DNA from 3 places in the Brevibacillus sp. JB24b genome. Region 3 is predicted to be linked to each of the others. Evidence: predicted binding sites of a transcription regulator. Region 3 holds the regulator's gene; each other region holds the start of a gene.
The links. The regulator LexA, encoded in region 3, represses DNA repair genes until DNA is damaged. The targets are predictions, from matches to a motif close to CGAACATATGTTCG.
Positions count from the first base shown of each region.

Region 1 (7,141 bases), 310 kb from region 3:
CATTTAGAATGAACTGCTCTTCATGACGAAGTCCTGTTTCTGTTTCTACCCACTCTATTATTTCTGAATACGTTGAGAAGCGTGTGGAGCTTGTGGAAAAAGTTTCTTCTCCGACAAAAATGACACTGGTAAAGCGCTTGGAGCTAATATCATATTCGATTACGGCTGTACCGGGTGGATTCAAATCATCCTCAGTACGTTCTGTCACCCCGTTTACAAACCATTCCATGCTTAATTGATAGGTTGTACCACGAATAGTATCCGCCGTTGCATATAAACGGCTCGTATGTAAGTGATACGTTTGCAGACCAAATTTTTCATTTGTAGCAGTAATAATCTCTTGCACTCGTTTATCCACTTTTGATCACCTCTATAGTAAGTTACGTAATTTGGTCGGGATGGTTTCACGGGAAACGTACATAGAGTCAAATTGTGGAGGAGTTTTCTAAGGCAAATGCTTATAGTAAAGGATAAAATGAAAAATGAATAGTTGTTCGTTACCATTATAGGATGAAAGCGTTTTTAATTATGGCAAAGTTTCGTCATTTCAAGGAAAGAGTTGGCGAAAGATTCTTTTTTCACTATGATGATTCTTAGTATCTACAGCACGAGGAAAGAGGAGCAGGGCAGCATGTCTTTTTTGCGCATCATCACTGGCTTGTGGGAAAACCAGGAAGAAACATATGAACAGGCTTGGGACCCCATGCTAGCCACGCGTTATTTTGAGATGGATCAGTCTGAGTTAGTACCGATTGTGCTTTGGACTTTAGAACACTATTTACCCAAGTGGAAGATCATTCATTTAGATCTGGAACGAGGTGAAATCATGGTAGAGACCATAGAGTGGTTTCATCAATATGATGTGGTTATCTCCGTTTACACGTTGTTTACAGGCAAGAGCACAGTGGATATAGTATCAGCTAAACGCTCCTGTATGGGTGATCTTGGTGCCTGTTATCGGCACGTTTCCCACTTCTTTGGTGCTTTGCAGGCAGCGCTATCCTCACGAGAGGAAGAGTATGAAGCTTATGAGCTTTTACAAAAAAGATTACTGCAAACATAGAACCAGTCTAAACCTAAAAGAGGGGTAGACTGGTTTTTACTTGATAGGCTAGGGTACTTTTGTGTATATAACAATGGCAGTCAGAACTTAAAGCTCCAGTGTCCAGAGAAAATAAAGTATTAGACTAATCAATCTCTCTACAGAAAAAGCCAGTCGTAACACGAAAATGAAGTGATAGACTGGCTTTGGTTTATTTGAACTATCGATACCCGTTAGCGTAACAACATCGTTTCACCAAAAGATAATCCGCTGAAACTTTAACTTTATAATCCTTGGCTAAGTCCTAATATCTGATCATTACCATTTACATTACTTAATCCCCCGTGATAACAAACCACGGATGCAATGTCGAGGTCTACATACTTTTTTAAAGAGAGACGAGCTGCATTCATATCCGGTGTGGTCGGGACATGAATTCCCCCAAGAATCCCGTTTACACTGTACATCGAATCCCCGGCAATGAGAGTCTTACTTTGCCTTAAATAAAGGCTGATATGCCCGGGAGTATGCCCAGGAGTATGGATGACGCGAATCCCGCCGCAAAACGGCAGTTCCTGACCGTCAATCAAGGTATCGTCCACTTTGCCTTTCGGGGGATTCTCAAGGTGCCCGTCTTTTAAAAGCGGTATCTCCCCCTGAATATACGGCTTATCCAGTTCGTGTGCATAAACTTTAACATTATTACCACACTCCTGCAAAATCTCAGGAAGACTGCCTATATGATCCACATCCTGATGCGTCAAAATCACAACTTTTAGTTTGTCGAACGACACTTCTACCTTTTCCATGGCCACGCGTAAATCGTCAATTTGCCCTGGGAATCCTGTGTCTATTAAAACAGCCATTTCTTGATCCCACAAAAGAATTGGGTGAATAATATTCCCATGAAAATCTAGATGAAGCATTTCTACTCCCTTTGAAATTTCCATAATATCGGGCCTCCGTAAAACAAAATTTTTACGCAAAATAATATTATTCTGTAGGTTTAGTTGTTGTCAACATCTTCTCTATAAATCGCTCGACATAACAGAACGGTTCCCCGCCGCTTAAATGAATTCTTTTATTGGTATATAGGAAGTAGCAAAGGAAAGATAACTGTGTCATATACACATCGTTAGCTTTCCTTTATTACAGCATTCTATATTTCTATATAGGCGATACCATGAGCATTTGGATGTATAGAAGGAACAGACTGATCTTGCTGATCTAGTTTAAGCGTATGAATTTTCTTGTAATGAATCAAATCTAATACACTTACTGTGCCTGATTTAAAATTGGAAACATATCCAATGGTTCCGTCAGAGGAGGAGCGAATGTTGAGAGGAAATAAATCTATTTCGACCGTGCCTAAGACTTGTAATGTTTCCCCATCGAGAATCGATACATATCCTGGTACTGAATCAACGATGTCCTTCGTAATAGCTGAAGGTTTTTCTTGATAGCGTAGATGACCGAGTAAAACCTTCCCGTCAATTGTCACATGAACAGGATGAATGATATCGGAAAAGGCTATCGTTTTGATAATGACATCTGTTTCTGTATCAATCATACTAAGGGTAGGCTGTTCGTTTTTATGATCACTTGAGAGACTTGGGGAAGGGACATAAACTCGGTGACCGTTAGGCGAAATGGCCAGCTCTTCACTACCAAATGGAACAGAAATTTTCTTCATTAGCTCTTTTTTACGTAAGTCTAAAACAGAAATAAATGGCGCTTCTTTATTAGCGGAATATCCTTTTGTACCTTCTGGATGAATCACAAACCAATGAGAGCCTTTTGCCCCAGTAGATATCCGATTGATGACTTGTCGCGTATCAGGATGAATAACGATAACGCCCCCACCATTTGATTCTACACTGGCATACAATAAGTCGTTGCGCTCATCAAAAGCTAATCCATGAGGAGCAAACTCAGGTGATATATCAATTGTATCCAGTAAGGTAAAAGTAGGGATATCGATAACCAGGATTTCATGACCGTTTTCTTTCGCATGACCATAAATTCCAGAACGGTAGGTAATGCTTACATATAACAGTTGACGTCTAGAATCAATACACACCTCATGTGGTTCAGGAATAGGAGATGTTACTTTCCCTACCTTTTCGTATGTTTTTGCATCAAAAAAATGAATATTGCGACCGTTTGAGCTAACGACTGATAAAATGGCCTGATTTTTAGTAACGTTCATTACGATTGCCCCCCTTGTTTGTGTAACGTTTTAAAAGTTCAGCTTGGAAAACAGTGTAATAGAGATCTACTAGAGGACATCACCTCCTTTCATATAATTAACTATCCATATAATAAGGTTATCTAACTATATAGAGAAAAAAATAAGGTAGCTGTATGATTCATTTATTTATTTATCTCTCTATCTCTCTTTCTTTAGCTTTGCCCTTGTACTTTCATGCATTTTCGTTAGGACTTTCTCTAAAACTCGACATTCTTCTTTGGTAAATTCCTCTACCAAAGAGGCACAAGAGGACCAGAAAATCGGTAACGAGCGAAACGTAATCTCTCTTCCTTTTTCCGTGATCTTAATGATTAATCGTCTGCGATCTTGTGGGTGGTGATCGCGTATTATCAATCCTCGTTTTTCCATCCAATCGAGTATGCTTGTGACAGAAGCTCGTTCGATCCCCAACCGATCAGCTATAGCTGATGGACTCATACTAGCTTCTTTCTCGTTTTTTTGATCTAAAATAAATAACAACAAGAAGCCTAATTTACTTTCCGAGATTCCCAGAGGGGCCAAGTCTATATCTATGGCATCTAATACATTATCGGATACCCATAGTGTGATTAATCCAAGCTTAGCTAGCATAGGGTCCGTGTCCTTCGATATCGTCTGCTTTATTAGCTCTTCGTATGCTCCTATTTGCATGGACAGGGATTCATTATTCGATATCATTGCTTCTGAGTGGTCTTTTTTCATGAACGTGCTCCTTTTGAGACTACATATCCATATAGTTAGGTAGGCTAATTAGAATGTTGCTATCATAGCATTAATTTCAAATAAATGCAATTATATGGTAAATGATATTTTTTATCCCGATGCACTTGATCACTGTATAAAATTACCTTCTGGTTCATAGTATAAATAAGAACAAGTGTTTGGTATACTATTCGACGAGAATATACGTTCGATAGGAGTGTTTGAGGTGCACAAGAAGCGGGTGATTTTTCTAATTGATATGCAAAGCTTTTACGCAAGCGTTGAGAAAGCGGCTAATCCAGAACTTCGTGATCAAGCTGTCGTGGTGGCTGGTGATCCAAAGAGGCGGAGCGGTGTGGTACTAGCTGCTTGTTCGTTAGCGAAAGCATATGGTGTGACCACAGCAGAACCCTTGTGGAAAGCTGAACAAAAATGCCGACATCTTGTGGTAGTGCGCCCCCGCATGCAACGTTATTTGGAGGTAGCAGCGCAAATTACGACTATCTTTGAATCCTTTACCGACTTAGTGGAGCCTTTCTCGATTGACGAACAGTTTCTCGATATTACGGGTAGCTTGCGATTATTTGGGAATGATCCAGAGGCGATTGCGACTAAGATTAGACAGCGTGTTCTCATGGAGACAGGAGTAGTCTGCCGAGTAGGAATTGGCGAAAATAAGGTTTTGGCTAAAATGGCTTGCGATATGGCTAAAAAGCAAGGGGATGGGATTTTTTGGCTCAAAAAAGAGGGGCTATCTGATACGCTGTGGCAGTTACCCATCGAAAAGCTGTTTGGCGTAGGTTCACGGATGAAACGTCATCTTCATCGGATGGGTATGTACAAGATTGGCCAGTTAGCAGAAACATCGCTTGATGTCATGATTAAACGTTTTGGAGTAAATGGAGAAGTGCTCTGGCGGACTGCACATGGCATTGATGAGTCACCTGTATCGGTTAAGGCGCATGATGTTCAGAAGGGGATTGGTCATCATATGACATTACCACGTGACTATCATACAGCAGAAGAGATTAAGGTGGTTTTGTTGGAGTTATGTGAAGAAGTGTGTAGAAGAGCTAGAAGCAAGCAACTAATGGGCGGGGTCGTAGCTGTAGGATGCCGAGGAGCGGATTTTGACGTGCCGACAGGTTTTTTTCGACAGATGAAAATGCCAGAGCCAACCAACGATGTGATGACGATTTATGCAGCTGTCTTAGAATTGTTTGAGCGTCATTGGGAGCATTCCCCGGTACGTAGCGTGGGTGTTCACATTGGACAATTGACACCAGATGATGTTTGCCAGCTTAGTTTATTTGAAGACAAAATGAAAAAGCGATCTCTTGCCTACACCATGGATGGCATTCGATCTCGCTTTGGCAATGATGCGATTATACGCGCAGTATCGATACTCGCGGCTGGTCAAGTGAAGGAGAGGGCACACAAGATTGGGGGGCACTATAAATGAGTCAGCCAGCCGTTCCACTTGAGTGGCAGGAGCATGTGCGCGAATCTATTTTATTTGGTTTGTTGTTTAAAGTAGCGATGGTGGACCAGCAGACTTTGCGACAGATTCCATTGTCTCTCTCCTATGTTCATTTATTGGATCACCTGTCTCGTTGGGCAGAGCGTAGACATCATTATCTGCGCAGAGCCCTACTAGACAGAGGATGCGAAGTGATTGGCACACAGACCAAAGGGGGCTTATATCGAGTACAGGTTCGGCTCAACGGCTATGTACACGAGCTACGCTATTCCCCCGAATTATTACGGGCAGAATGTCAGGCACGTGTCCAACAATGGCTGACGGGAGAGAAGCAACCAGATGATGTAGGAAAAGGTAGCACAAGCAGGGGCTTGGTTAAAAACCAAAGATTGATATGAACCTGTATGCTACTACCATCTACCTGCATGCCCTTACTCTCTACGGTTAAATCTTTACGTTCTCAGCATGCTTAGCTAGCTCTCTTTTCATGCGCTTTCCACGTGTCATTAAAAAGAACAAATAAACGAGCAAATAGGTCACCATAGCTAAAGCAGAGATGCGATACATGATTGCATAATTGGCACTCGATGCTACTACGCCGAGCAACATAGAACCGATGGCAACTCCTAAGTCAATGGAGTTGAGAAAAGCAGCATTAGCCATTCCTCGCTTATCTGGGCTTACTTCCTTAATGATCCAAGCCTGCATGGAGGGTTGTAAGGTTCCGTAGCCTAATCCATACAACACAGCCGAACAAATCAAACCTATCATACCAGTCGTGAAGGAGAGAGCGAGTAGACCAGCGATTACGAACAAAGCACCAGGAATCAGAACGGATACATGCCCTTTTTGGTCAAAAATCTTGCCGGATAGAGGACGAATACACAGAATAGCTAAGGCATTAAACAAAAAGAAGTTACCTACATTGTCAATTTGTATTTCCTTTCCAAATAAGGCCAAAAAGCTAAGTAAACCGCCATAAGTAACTGATAGCAAAAGATTTAGCAAACAGGGAAGCAAGATGTTCTTATCCAGAAAGGGAGAGCGACTATTGGATGGCACGGATTCTTGCACCGATTGCGTAATGGACGCCTTAGCATCTGTTTGCATAGTAGGCTCAGCATTTTCAGCTGCAACTGATTTTTGCTTAGGTAAAACGAGGTACAGCAAGGGAAAAATCAATAAAATCAACAAGGTAGAAGAGGCAGTCAATGTACCAAAGCCATACGTTGCTAACACCCATAATCCAATCATCGGTGCAATAGACATAGCTAGGCTGGTAGATAGACCGAAGTAACCCATACCTTCTCCCATACGGCGAATTGGAATGACATGAGAAACCATTGTGGGAAAGGTGGTACTAGACATCCCAAAGCCAATTCCATAACAAACGCGCATAACAAGCAAGACGGCAATAGTTCCACACCAATAGTATCCGGCTGTAGAGAGGGCAGCAATTACCAATCCTGTGAATAGTAGGAAAGTGATCTTCCCCTGCTTCAAGAGTTCCCCTGCGAATAACCGCGTCACAATGGCAGACAAGGCAAAGAGACTTGTTACTAGACTGATCGTAAAATCAGTAGCATAGAAGGTCTCTTTGACATAGGCCGGGAAAGCGGGAAGGATCATTTGTAAGTTAAGAAATAACAACAGATTACAGACTGTT
Region 1 is NZ_JBNVQV010000001.1:3,751,311-3,758,451, reverse strand. It holds gene ACQV1I_RS17565 (hypothetical protein) at 1-358, opposite strand, end outside; gene ACQV1I_RS17560 (hypothetical protein) at 632-1,063, shown strand; gene ACQV1I_RS17555 (MBL fold metallo-hydrolase) at 1,327-1,992, opposite strand; gene ACQV1I_RS17550 (YncE family protein) at 2,202-3,251, opposite strand; gene ACQV1I_RS17545 (MarR family winged helix-turn-helix transcriptional regulator) at 3,432-3,971, opposite strand; gene dinB (DNA polymerase IV) at 4,222-5,457, shown strand; gene ACQV1I_RS17535 (hypothetical protein) at 5,454-5,873, shown strand; gene ACQV1I_RS17530 (MFS transporter) at 5,920-7,141, opposite strand, start outside.
Region 1: the regulator LexA is predicted to act here: its motif matches at 4,193-4,206, upstream of dinB (DNA polymerase IV).

Region 2 (7,141 bases), 1.2 Mb from region 3:
CTAATCCAACACTTACCCTTTCATCACTAATTGACAACCCAATCCTTACGGAAAATACCACATTAAGCATCCAGGGAAATGCGTCTGATGTCAACAAAGACAACGTAGTCATAATTAAATACCACATCAACAACAGCACCACAAGGGTGTTGCAATCGGGAGTATCCAACGGTAGCACGTCCCATAAAGAAGCACCTCCTTCGAATCATATTGGAAATACGATTCAGGAGGTGCTTTTTCCTCGTCTCAATTTACTGGGTCACTTCATAATAAACCGTTGGAGGGCTATTTTTGATGTGAAGGGATCATTTTTTATCTTTAGAGACGAAGCACAAAATACTAATAAATACGGATAAACCGATTAATATGAAAATAAAGTCAGGGGGGCCTCCACGCGAAAAGTTACCTGATGCAGCTTCTTTTATTGAGTTGGCTATTTCATGTAAAGAGTAGACAATTGCTACTGTTAAAAACGAAAAGCCTAATAATAGAAAGCCTACTAATTTATTCAATAAAACACTCCCTTTATTATTTGCATTTACTAGAAATAATGGTAACTATTAATAAAGATTATAAAGCTAAGCTCATTAATACTATCTTTACTGTTAGTTGGGGTGGTTTCTGTACCAAATGGAACCTTATCAGCTGCCGAAAAAACTCTAAACGTACAAATTGCAAATGACGAAAAAGAGTTTCTAAAACTGCTTAAAAATAGTAATAGCAATAAGTTGAGCGAAGAGAGCGCCAGAGTCACAGCTACTGTTGCTAATGCTGAAAAAGTATCCGTTGATATAATGGATGAAAAGTCTAAATTTTCTTTAAAAGAAGAATTCCCGGGTAATCTTAAATATTTTGGCGTAATTAATTTTGATGGGGATAAGTCACCTAAAAAACATAGAGATTTTAAACCCGCAGCCACAAACCACGGACAATAAAACCAGTATAGATATTGGAATACCTGGGGGAGTTACTTGGGAAGTGGACACAGGTGGCAGTGTTGATATTGAGACCAATTTCAGCCCTTCTAAAAATACCGTTACATGGGACGTAGTTAACGCTTCTTTTCTTTGGCAGGATTTCTATGTGATGAAGGACTTTGGTTTTACCAAAGGAGTGGAAATAGAATCTCCTAAGTCTAACAACGGATTCAACATGAAAGTATACTATAAGATATGGCATAACGAGCCTTACATTGGAATTGATTATGATGAATACTGGGATGATAATATCATCTATGACGAGAACAAAGAGGATTTGGATTTCAAAGACTAATCAAAATACCACGGTGAAAGATACAGTGAACCCCTGCCAGCTAAATATGGCGGGGGCTTTAATTTTGTAAATACCATTTCTAACCATTGCATAATCTCCTCACTATCTAATAGAATAAGAACATATATTCGCATTTGAGGAGTTGTTTGTATGGTTAGCAAAATACTTGATCCGCTTGTAACAAAATTCATCTTGCCAGAACATGCCGAAATGTTACGTCAGCTTCATGAGGATAAGAAGCTGATCGAGAAACCGATCATTGAAGAGGATGAGCTAGCCGAATTTTGCTACAGGATATCTGACTCTCGACAGTATGACTATGCTCTTACAATCAACTGGTGGAAAGCAACAAAAGGGGATAGGGGAGTAATTGGATCTGCTTGGGGCTGGGTAGAGAAGTTTGATTCCCAATTCAAACAGATTAAGCTGAAGAATGACGAGGATTTCTGGTGGATACCTGTAGAGGATGTAGTAGGTGTGGAATCCTAGCCCAGCAGTACCACTTAGATTTACATACAATGTATCGCTGTGGGAACAGGGATACAGCAAACACCCCATCGAATAAGATTTATGATGGGGTGTTTATGTTATTGTCGAGTAGCCTTAACTAAGTTTCTGGCTATCCCACCAACTAAAAATGGATTTTATTATTTTATTAAAGTCATCATAAAAAACCATTGTCAGAACTCCTAATATTGTTATTAATGCTGAAATTGATCCAGCATTAATAAACAACCCTATAAACATAATAACAAATCCTACGTACAAACCAGTATCTTTGTTATCGGCGATGATTATCTTTTTTTTGAAGCTCTCGTTTCCTTTTATTAACTCATCTAGTGTTACATTGTATAACTCGCTAAGTAAAATCAAATTATCAATGTCAGGATAGCTTTTGTCATTTTCCCATTTATAGACAGCTTGTCTAGTCACACCAATTTTTTGAGCTATATCTTCTTGTGAAAGAGACTTTAATTCACGGAACTTTTTCAATTGCTGACCTAAACTCATTTCATTCATCCCTTTTTGTATCATCATTGCATATAAAGAAATAATTAGTAAAGAAACCATTGGTAACAATGCATGTAAACTAGTGGTTTACATCAGCAAATCCCGCCAGTATCGACCAAGCGGGGTCTTTTTTCGTCAAAACCTCCATTTACTCGTCAAAGGATTCGACATTCATAGAAAAGAAGTGTTGTAATGAGGTGTGGTAATTTGCATTGTATACGCGATTGTGGAAATATCTCTTTAAAAGTGATATGGAGCCAGTCCACCCAACACTTATGTCGTCTTTGAATCCGCATATTTTTCTGCGGATTCTTTTTCATTTCTTTTAGCATTTCTGCACCGAACGTAGGAAAAGGTACAAGAACGATGAAGTATTTTGGTGGCTACCTGTAGAAGAGGTGGTGAATGTGGAAACCTAACAGTAACTTCTTCATTTACATACAATGTATGGACTGAGGAACAGGGTTACAGAAAAACGTTAATGAATAGCGGTAAAAGGGGTTGTCATATTTTCAGTGATTTAATTTCACCTATTCCTATGCTTATTCAAAAACTCGATTGTTTTTTCTAATGTTTTTTCAGCATGAGAAGAGGAAAAATCAAATTGATACTCATGACCTAATTCAGACTTGGTTCCTTCAAATAAAACACTCTCCACTTCTACGTTATTTATTTGGAGAACATCTATAAGATCTGCTGAATGTGGTGCAAGAGGATCAGCATCTCCAACTGTCAAAAAGACAGGTGGATAATTAGGTGTTATCTGTTTAACTGTTGATATTTCATCTATTTTAGAGAATGATTTGATATCTTTTTCCCCTGTATATGACCAAAACATTGTATTAAAAAAAATCTTTCCTAATGTAGATGCATGAGGGTTATCAAATCTGTACATGTTATAAGGTCCGCAAAACAAGAGAAGGCCTTTTATTTGTTTGTTATCAATATGAGGCTGTATGTCCATTGTTTTTGCTAGTTTTTCATTAGAGATTACTGCTGCAGTTTGACTAGCGATTTGAGCACCCGCTGAATCACCTCCAATGAACAAACGATTCATATCGCCTCCGTATTGAGCAATATTCTCTTGCAAGTATTTCAGAGCTTGATTTGCTTGAATTATTGGACCAGGGTACTTTTGAGCTGGTGCAATTGCATAGTTTATATTTGCCACTACATATCCTGCGTAAGCTAGTGACATCCCGTACTCCTGTGTTTGTTCTTTACTACCTGATATGAATCCACCTCCGTGTATCCACATAATAACAGGAAGATTTTTATTGGAATTTTTGGGATAGTAAATATCTAAAATACTATTTTCAAGTCCAGCCTCGTCATAAACAATATCTTTTTTTACAACAACTTGCTTTTTAATCGTTTCAATGTTTTTAGGTGATGCAAACGGTTTTGCTTCGAATATTTGTTTGATTACTAGAGCTTTAAGGGCAGGAGTAAACTGATTAGTAACGGATATAAGTAATATAGGAATGACAATGATAGAGATCAGAATCATCCATCGTTTTTTCTGATAAAATTTTTTCTTTGTTGTCAACTGTGTTTCACCTCTTTTTCTGTTAGTTATTATCTTCCACGCACCCATCAAACATGTATCGATGTAGCTACGATACTCTATCATGTACGATTTCCATTGTTAATGTTGAAAGGGGGGCTGGATATTATTTATGCTAAACAAGTGTAAGAATAGATTGAACCTAGAAAATGGAGGCTTGTCTCAATGGAAGAAATTTTGGAACAGGTAGCAAGGCTAGCAGAGCAACTACATCGGAAAAATATTTCTTTTGCCTTAGGTGGTAGTACTCTGTTATACAGCTTAGGACTGGAAAAGGAATTTCGCGATATCGATCTCACCACTGATGCATCAGTAGAACAGTTGAGGGAAGCATTAACGGAGTATCCTGTGAAAGTAGAGAATTCTGGTGATGGTATTTATAATACTCATTATCGTTTATCAGTGGAGTTAAATGGGAAGGATATTGATTTTATGGGGAGTTTTTCAGTGAAAACAAAGACAGGTATATGTTATCTCCCTTGCTTACCAGCTTATGAATGGAGAGGTATTCCAGTATGTGCTCCTGAGGTTTGGGCTGTAGCCTATCAGCTGATAGGACGTATTCAAAAAGCAGAAAGAATATATGGATATCTGGAAGAGCATGGTACCAATCAAGAGGTTTGTAAACGATTATTAGAGGAACCGTTGCCTGAAGAGGTGAAACAAAGAGTACTTTCTTTAACCGATTATAGTTCATAACCTTATCCTAGGCTCTAACAATCAATGCTACTGTCTTACATAAGCTTATTTCTTGTCTAGTGATAGGAATATCCTATCCTTTTTCTGCGGATATTACTTTTATACACAGGTTATACTCTCAAATTTCCTGCTAGCGAACGGATAAGGAAGATGTTTAGAAATAGGAGGGACATGTTAGTGCCTACGTTCATGAAGAAAGAGATTTCTCTCCTACATTTTATTTTAATCTTAACTAGCATCGAGCTGGGAGCAAGCATTTTGACGCTTCCTGCAGAGCTTGCGCAGGAAACTGGAACGGATGGCTGGATCTCCATTATCATTGGATATGTTCTTGCTACAGTCGTTAGTTTATGTATTATTAAGGTCATGTCAAAACATCCAGAAAAGACAATGCAACAAATACTCAATATCTATTTCTCCTCTTTAGTAGGGAAATTTATTATAGTTGTCTGGATTATATATGCCTTTATCAGTGCATTCTCTATTTTTATTTCGAGTATCTACATTATTAATGAATGGATACTCCCAAATACATCTAATTATTTTATTGCTGTTCTATTTCTTGTTCCCATCTTTATGGCAGTACGTGGTGGCATCCGTATGATTAGCGGATTTCAGGTTGTCGTGTTTTTTTCAACTCTATGGTTATTACTGGTTCTCCTTTTTCCGTTACATCATAGTCATATCATGTTTCTGTTACCAATCCTAAAAGAGGGCTGGGGACCTGTTATTCAGGGCGTAAGGATCTCAGTTTTTGCCTTCTTAGGCTTTGAATTGTCATATATCTTTTATCCATATATCAAAAATAAACAATATGCAGTAAAGGGCATTATTATTGCCAATTCAATCACTTTGCTTATTTATTTACAAATCACACTAATTTGCTATGTAGTTTTTAGTCCTGATGAAATTACAAAGTATATCTGGCCTACTCTAACATTGGTGAAACCGATACGCTTCTCATTTCTGGAGCGTTTTGAAATTGTCTACGTTTCTTTTTATATCCTAATCTTTTTATCATCGGTTATTCCTTATCTATTTTTTGTTACAGAAAGTATCTCTGAGCTTATGAAAAGAAGAAGTCGGTCACATTTATATATGGTTTTAGGTATTTTTATAGTGAGCTATTTGTCTTATCAACCGCATTTTACGAACATAAACTTGTTTAATACCATTTTGCCTCCTTTTTCTTATATCGTAGCTTTTGCTTTTCCTGTCTTCTTGTGGCTATATGTGATGATCGTATCGAAGAGAACAGACAAAGAGTAAGTAATGAAAACAACCGGTTCCAGTAAGAAATAATCTGTAAGCGAGGTAGTTCATAGAATGAGCTACCTCTTTTTAATGGAATAAGTGAAAGAATGTGCAGGATTGATTTGCAGTAGGATGCGCCATAACGAAATCTCTGTACTGATTTTGCTATACAATTCTCAAGTAGTGACACAAAAACAGTGATCTAATCTGGTCACTGTTTTTTTTTTGCATCCGATGCCGTATACAGAAACAGAGGAGTATATATTCAGGAAGCGCTAGCTGTATATAGTCAGCGTTAGGTATCGGGAAAGGTTGGAATAGACATCTAACATATTTGAACTGTTAATCTGCTAGTGAATTCCGGAAGAATATGGTAGAATATTGAAAAAGTGTTAATGGCAAGGTGTTGGTTAGCATGAAATTTATTCAATCTCCTATATGGAATTTAATGGCAATTATTTTTTGCTCTCCGTTATTATTTCTCACAATGTATATGGATTACAAACAAGGTAGCGCATGGATGTATTTAGTGTCCATGATCTTATTGCCCTTGTGTGTGAATAAATTCAGATATATTTTGGGGGGCATTGCTATTTCAATGGCTGTAACCATAGTCCTTTCTCACTATTTTATGGGTGGAAGCGATGCTTACTTTGAGCCATTGACAGCAGAGCTGGTCGCACTAATTCTTTCCGTGTTGTTTGCTTTTCCACAATTGCTGTTATACCAGGTGATTAAGCTTGTTTTTCAAAAAGAAAGATCAGAATAAATTGAAAAAAATGGCGGTTACATCTCATTCGGTAACCGCTTACACTATTTATTTTAGAAATACAATAAAAACCCTTGTATTTTTAAAATAAATCTGCTATATTAGTTCTTGTATGAAACATATGGACAGGTGTCCGAGTGGCCGAAGGAGCACGATTGGAAATCGTGTAGGCGGGGTCGACCCGTCTCGTGGGTTCAAATCCCACTCTGTCCGCCATTTTACTTTATCTCTAATTTCATACATGGCGGTCGTGGCGAAGTGGTTAACGCATCGGATTGTGGCTCCGACACTCGTGGGTTCGATTCCCATCGATCGCCCCATCTTATTTTAAAGACATATAACTGCTACGATTAAAACCCCTTTGTTGTTCAAGGAAACTTGAAGACAAGGGGTTTTTTGATGAATTCGAGTTTCTTTTGGAACTGTATTTATGTTGTAGCATAGGCTTATATAAGGAGAATAATGATAAGTGGGAGGGGGAGAAAGATGTTTGTACTTAAAATAATGCTACTGATAATCTCGTTTCTGCTACTGCTTTTCTTTCTCTATCTCTTATCTAAGAAGAAAGA
Region 2 is NZ_JBNVQV010000001.1:4,662,151-4,669,291, reverse strand. It holds gene ACQV1I_RS21885 (hypothetical protein) at 63-185, opposite strand; gene ACQV1I_RS21880 (hypothetical protein) at 306-512, opposite strand; gene ACQV1I_RS21875 (hypothetical protein) at 615-935, shown strand; gene ACQV1I_RS21870 (hypothetical protein) at 979-1,272, shown strand; gene ACQV1I_RS21865 (YolD-like family protein) at 1,423-1,761, shown strand; gene ACQV1I_RS21860 (helix-turn-helix domain-containing protein) at 1,876-2,283, opposite strand; gene ACQV1I_RS21855 (alpha/beta hydrolase) at 2,810-3,832, opposite strand; gene ACQV1I_RS21850 (hypothetical protein) at 4,016-4,549, shown strand; gene ACQV1I_RS21845 (GerAB/ArcD/ProY family transporter) at 4,727-5,818, shown strand; gene ACQV1I_RS21840 (hypothetical protein) at 6,219-6,572, shown strand; tRNA gene ACQV1I_RS21835 (tRNA-Ser) at 6,696-6,788, shown strand; tRNA gene ACQV1I_RS21830 (tRNA-His) at 6,817-6,892, shown strand; gene ACQV1I_RS21825 (suppressor of fused domain protein) at 7,059-7,141, shown strand, end outside.
Region 2: the regulator LexA is predicted to act here: its motif matches at 1,390-1,403, upstream of ACQV1I_RS21865 (YolD-like family protein).

Region 3 (7,141 bases):
TTCCTTCATGAAATCCACTCGACCAAAGTAGGGCTTTTTCACGGAGCTTTCCAAATGAAAGAGATCCCTTGCTTTCGAAGAATTGACTACTTGTTTAACATAATCATCCGTTGCCTCTCGCAGATCTTCTCGGAGCTGTCCAATCTCCTTTTCAATGGTATGTACCGTTTTATCCAGCCGGTCTTGTTCTTCCTTATATGCAGGATGATGAATGGTCACATGTCTAACCTCCTTTTCATCAAACGAATATTTATCTTATCAAAACAAAATAACAAATCCAAGGACAATCTTAGAAATCACAAATGTACTCCGAGAAACATCCCCAGTGCGGCAGATGAAATTCCCAAGGAATAACTGATAAGTAAGTATATGATTCCTATCTGGTAACGTTTTTTGGTGAATAAAGAGTAGCTTTCCCATTTATATGTCGAAAAGGTAGTGAAAGCTCCCATAAAACCTGTTCCTGCCATTACCACAAAAAATGGGGCCAATGAAGAGCTTGTTATTATACCTAATAAAAAACATCCAAGAATATTGATACAGCAGGTTGCCAATGGAAACATTCCTTGATAACGCCGATTTATCAGCAGACTGATTCCATAGCGAGCCACTGCTCCCAGACACCCGCCTAATGCTACTCCTATACTATTCAATAGCATCAGTCTCGCTCCCTCTCTGTGCTAATCGAGTACCTATCAAAGAACCAAGCCATGCCATTAATAACCCTCCCCATAGACTGGCCAACACATAACAAATCGCTAGCATATATTGATGCTGATGCCAAAGAGTTAGCGTCTCTACACTAAAAGTCGAAAAGGTAGTAAAAGAGCCAATAAACCCTGTTCCTACTCCTACGGTAAACCAGGAAGGCAGTTGATTTCGAGTTAGGATATATTGATTGAGAATGCCTAATCCAATGCAGCCTATGAAATTAATTACTAGCGTTCCTAAAGGAAATGAAAGCCCCCACCAGCCCGATGTCCATGCTCCTAGTAAATATCGAGATACAGCCCCCATCATTCCTGATAGTCCAACAATAAAAAATGACATGCACTCCCTCCTCTATCATCTATTTCTGACACATATACAAACAAACTCCTACCAGCAATATTACTGGTAGGAGTCATTAGCCTAACGGCGCTTCGGGCGAACTCCATCGCCTCTTATTTGCTTGTAATTGTAAGTAACCCTAATCAACGGCACTATTCCTACGTGGATTATTTAAAGAAATCACATAGACTAGTGCTTATGCTTAGGTTCCTCATCCTCTACATAACGGATCGAGTCTAAACTAGATTTCAAGGAAGCCTTCATAGCATCAATGTATTTTTGACGAAGAACTTGTTGCTCCGCTTTTTCTTCTGGAGTTAAGCCAACACCCTTCGATTTCTTGGCTAATTCATTAATACGTTTTACCTCTGCATCAGTAACCAATGGTGATACCTCCTCAACTAACTTCTCTTTATTATAACACAAGACCAAAGAGAGGAGATATAAATTATGGTTTAAAGCCTACCGGTATGCTGGAATAACGAGATTATTTCCTGCATAAATCATTGGGCTATCTAATTGATTTCGTATCATGATCTCTTCCTTTAGTTCCCTAACTGATAACCCGGATTCCTGCTGATATGCTTCCGCAATACTCCACAGCGTATCACCTGGCTGAATGGTAATGACAAGAGCTTCTTGCTGTGTATTGGGAGCTGCAATAGCCACTTTTTCTTTTCCAAAAATCATACTGCCTGCTGCAAAGGATACTATTATGATGAGCAGTATCGTTACTATAGCCTGCCCGCGTGTTATCCCTCTTCTATAGTGTACCAACGTGTCCTTATTCGTCGTTGTTCTTGTTTTATCTTTGTATAGATTCTGACAATTGCTAGATTGTACCATCATTATCATCACCCTCGCAAACGTTTGTTCTCATTTCGATAGCATAATCATAATGCGAACAAACATTCCTGTCAAGTAGGCAAAATCGAACTAATGTTTGTCGAACGCAAATTCTCATGGTATAATGTAGAAAATATCTGGATCGAGAGAATGAGGTGTTCGAAATGTCCAAACTCTCCAATCGCCAACAAGCGATCATTGATTTTATTCGTAAGGAAGTAAAAGATAAAGGTTATCCCCCGTCTGTCCGAGAAATCGGTGAAGCGGTAGGACTAGCTTCCAGTTCCACTGTTCACGGTCATCTTGCACGACTTGAAAAAAAGGGCTTAATCCGCCGCGATCCTACTAAGCCACGTGCTATTGAACTATTGGACGAAACTCGTATACAGGATGATTATGAAAGCTCCATTGTTCGTGTTCCAATGGTTGGTAAGGTAACGGCAGGTCAGCCTATTGCAGCTATTGAACAAGTGGAAGAATATTTTCCATTGCCAGAAAACATCGTTACGTCTGACAATGTTTTCATGTTGCGCGTTATGGGAGAGAGTATGATTGAGGCAGGCATTTTAGATGGCGACTACGTAATTGTTCGCCAACAAAATGTAGCCAATAACGGTGATATCGTGGTAGCGATGACAGAAGAGGATGAAGCAACTGTTAAGCGTTTCTTTAAAGAGAAAACGCACTTCCGTCTTCAGCCAGAAAACTCTCAGCTTGAACCAATCATTTTAGATAGCGTTACAATTCTAGGTAAAGTGATTGGCGTTTACCGCCTTTTCCACTAGTACATTGAATTTTAATTTACTTGCTGACTTCTAACGTGCTTGAACGAAAAAACTCTTGGTAAAGATCATACTCACCAAGAGTTTTTTCGTTCTGAACCTTTTAGCTAGCAACCGTTTCTATTACTTTCGATTAATGCTGTCATACAACAAGCAGTTAATTCAGATTATTACGTCATCTTTAGTAGAGATAAAGATGTTGCTAAGGGGAATGGAACGGGCTTTGAAATCCATTCGAGCATTCATAGATCACCAGATACAGCATCTAATCATGATGGGCTGAAACAGAACTCTGTATTGACACAGCCGTCAGAACGGCTACTATATATGGCTTTGATGTAACACTAGTTGGAGACGGACATTCTACAACAGATTCAACCAGTTTACCTGCCGAACAGATGATTACTCACCATAATCGGGTGTTACATGGACATGATCATGTGGATTATTTTTCCCTTGTAAGATATGCGCGTGAAAATCTGTTTTCTCCGACTCACAATCATTATCGGAAAAAGTAAGGTTGGCATACTCTCAAAAGAGCACCAAAACTCTACCATTAAGACCAATCCTGTTCAAGAACAAAAAATAAACCAAGATTGCCGCTTTTCTCTCCAGTTGATCATAGAGAAAATAATTGACAATCTCGGTTTTGTTCATTAGATCAAAAATTCAATACCTGATTTGATTATCCACAAAAAATTTTTACAAAGCTACAATAAAGAACCAGATAATCATGATTAGTTGAATAAAGATTTTCACAATAGCACTACTGAAGAATCCAATGAGGCTTCCTATAGCTATCTTAAAAGCTCGTTCAGCCGGTTGTTTTTGCATCAGCATTTCAATTAATAATACAAATACAAATGGAAGAATAATCATACCAAATGGCGGAAACGTAAATACACCAATGATAATACCTAATATTGAGCCAATTGCTGATGCCTTTGATCCGCCATACTTTTTAACAAAATACATATTGGTCATTAAGTCAGCACCATATAACATCACACTCAAAATTCCCATTCCCCACCAGAAGGAAACCGGCAGTCCTGCCCCCGGATCGGCAATCGCAAACTGATACAATAAGAAACCGCCCCATAATAAAACGGTATCAGGTAACACTGGCAAGAAGATGCCGGCGATACTAAGACCGAATAAGAGAATAACGATCAACCACAATAAAACATCCATGTTTAAACCCCCTCTTTGTTGCATCTTACCCGTTTTCTATATGTACGTATCAATGCTCTCCTACGTTTCATTTTTGTTTACAAGTTTTCCTTTTCTTGTTTGGTATACGTTTCTTCTATTCTTTATTGGCAATACCTGTTGTTTTCTTACTGTCCTCGACTAGTTATGCTGCTCAAGAAAAGCATAGTACAACTCAAGTAAGTATGAGTAGTAATGCTTACAGTCAATTTTCTATTCCATTTGCATTAACAGTAAAGGAATGGGATAGAGGATATGGAGAAGCTGGGGTCACAGGACCTTTTTTCCTAGCTAAAGGTGGTACCGTAACTGTTACATTTGACAAGCATGTAGATACGCTGGGGTGGTACCTACTGAATGCAAATCGGTATGGAGCTGAAAAAATTTATCCAAAAGGATCTACCGTAACTGTGCCACGAAATTCACATTGGATTGTTCTTCTACAAAACTCTGGTATTAATCCTGTCACTATTTCAGGTAACGTGACTATTCACTAGACTTTAATAAATCCTATACTTATCAACAATCACCACTTACATCCGCTGTACTTACTAAGACTGTTTGTAGGAGAATGATAAGTTTCAATAAAATAAGCACCATTTTAGATGCTAGATTATCTTTCATTCTCCTCCTCTTTTTTGAATACCTATTGACGAGAATTTTTGAATGGGACCATCCCAATCCTCTCTTCTCAATTCTTGATAATTATTATTTGTGTATTCAGAAATTAATGCGCGCCAGAATTTCTGTGCCGAAATATTTTGCTCGATCTCAGAAATTTCCCATTCTCCCTGGAATTGATGGAATAAGCGAAATGCCACTTCTTTACCGATCCCATGCATACGATATTTTCTCATGATAAAAAACTCTGCCATTGAGTAATACTCTATGTCTTGATTCTTTAGCTTTCGTAGTAATACAAATCCAGCATATCTCTCGTCTACTTTTATAAAAAAGGGAATCCGATCTGGTTCTGTCCAATAATGATCCAAAAATTTATAATCATACAAGCCATGCTCATTTACATCAGCATAATCAAATTCACTAAAATCGTATTGATATAGCTCTAACAGATGCCGTAAAACCATCTTTTGATGCATAGATACTTTCACAAGCTCTATTTTCATTTCTATACTCCTTACTTCATAGAGAATTTGCTGTATGCTAAACAGCCTTACTCATCACCATATTGTATCTTTTATTTTCTTACACGAACAATTTTTCCTCTATTTAATCTCAATAAATCTTCTACCTTTATTTTTACTAGAGAATTAGGCGAGCCTCCTCCCGTATATACATACTCCAATTCTGTTACTCTAGGATCTACTAAAAAAATGGCCTCAAACCCAAAAGAAGGCACACCACCAGCTGGATAACCAGTTCCTTCTAACACTTCTTTTTCATTGGCCAAACGAGGTCTTTCAATATTGAGTGCTTTACTTACTCGTGATGTACTAGCTCTATCTTCACCTTTTACCACGGCAACAATTAATCTTCCAACTTCATCAACCATACAAATATTTTTAACCAACTCGTTAACAGGAACATTCACAGCTTTTGCCGCCTCTTCAACCGTGTGACAAGATTGACCTAAAATAAAGTGCTGGGCATCAGCATTCTTTGAATGTAGATATTCTTTTACTTGCAACTCATAAGAATTCATATCCCCCTCTCCTTTCTAAAATATTTTCCTCATTTTACCTATGTTCCAATGACTTATCAATAGTAGTGGTGAATTTTAGTTACGTATAATTCACCGTATTTTCTTGTTTTGGTTTTTTTAATGTATAAAGCATTCCAATAAAAATGAATAGGATACCCACTGTTTGAATGATACTTGGTCGAAATCCAATAATGACCACATCTAATAAAATTGCGACGGCTGGATCTAAAAATACCATTCCTGAAATCGTTCTGGTCGATAGCTTTCGTACACTATCGAAAAACAGAAGGTAAACAACACCAGTGTGGATAATACCAGTAATGATTGCATATGCCCAATTCAGCGTAGTTAAATCTAAAAATGCATGATAATGAATAAAGGGAAGCAAGCATATAGCACCTAGGGCAGTTTGAATAAACGTGGTGGCATAGACACTTATTTGTTGCAAACTTTTCCCTAAAATCATCGTTAATGCATAAAAAAGGGCAGCTAGAATAGCGTACAAAAATCCAGTCATTTGAAACGAAGCATTTGAGAGATCGCTATGAACTCCAATAATGAAAATCGTTCCTACAAAGCAAACCGATATAGCTAGAACTGATAGAGTTGTTAATTTTTCTCTAAAAATAAAGCTACCTACAAGTAAGACAATCATCGGGGCAAGATGATAGAGAGAGATCGCTACTGTAATCGAAATCAATTCAAAGGATTTAAATAAGAATATCCAATTTAACAGGTTTGCTATTCCACAGAAGCTAACTCTAATCAGTTCTTTTTTGCCCCATTGTTCTTTTTTATACGTTCCTGTAACAACCCATATAAAACCAAGGAAAACTGTCGCACAAATGCATCTAATAAAAACTAATTCTAAAGCAGGGAGACCAGTTAACACAGAAAAAAAACCAACTGATCCAAAAATCGTCATCGCAATGAACATTTGAATAAAAGCCCTTATATTCATAATTTTTTCTCCATTCTATCTATAGAAGTTATTACTCTAACTACTATAGTTGATCCAAAAATAAAACGGGTTCATTGAACTGAAACCGCCCTCTTCCCATTAACGAATAAAAAGATTGCTTTCTAGACTAGATATAAGCTAATCACACAAAGTCGACTAGCAGACAGGAATCCTTTTAAGTTATATACTATTATTCATAATATTGATGACATTGCAAGCATGTTTCTGCATTATTACAAAAAATTCAAAATAAATAAAGGAAATTCTACTACGACTTTTGCATTTCTATGAATAACAAACGATGTAGAGAGTAGCTTAGAAATAAAAACAAACCCATACAAAAATGCTCAAGATAAATTCACTACCTTCATTATAGCTACAGATATTATAAAATAACCTAGAGATAAAAAAGGAAGGAGACGTAGATTTTGATAGCCACTTGTATTAGATACCATGGATTTGGTAGCCCGCAGGATGTATTACAAGTTGAAGATAAACAAATTCAGCCTCCTATGAATGGAGAAATTCTTGTTCGTATGGTCGCTCGTCCCATAAATCCATCTGACTTAATCCCCATTAGAGGTGCATACTCTCATCGTATTTCATTGCCTACCATTCCCGGGTATGAAG
Region 3 is NZ_JBNVQV010000001.1:3,445,202-3,452,342, forward strand. It holds gene ACQV1I_RS16035 (HelD family protein) at 1-219, opposite strand, end outside; gene crcB (fluoride efflux transporter CrcB) at 297-659, opposite strand; gene crcB (fluoride efflux transporter CrcB) at 646-1,050, opposite strand; fluoride riboswitch at 1,111-1,170, opposite strand; gene ACQV1I_RS16050 (DUF896 domain-containing protein) at 1,240-1,434, opposite strand; gene ACQV1I_RS16055 (LysM peptidoglycan-binding domain-containing protein) at 1,513-1,899, opposite strand; gene lexA (transcriptional repressor LexA) at 2,061-2,681, shown strand; partial or broken gene ACQV1I_RS16065 (isochorismatase family protein) at 2,799-3,196, shown strand; gene ACQV1I_RS16070 (DUF456 domain-containing protein) at 3,381-3,869, opposite strand; gene ACQV1I_RS16075 (hypothetical protein) at 3,965-4,384, shown strand; gene ACQV1I_RS16080 (GNAT family N-acetyltransferase) at 4,508-5,014, opposite strand; gene ACQV1I_RS16085 (aminoacyl-tRNA deacylase) at 5,086-5,550, opposite strand; gene ACQV1I_RS16090 (DMT family transporter) at 5,630-6,511, opposite strand; gene ACQV1I_RS16095 (zinc-dependent alcohol dehydrogenase family protein) at 6,940-7,141, shown strand, end outside.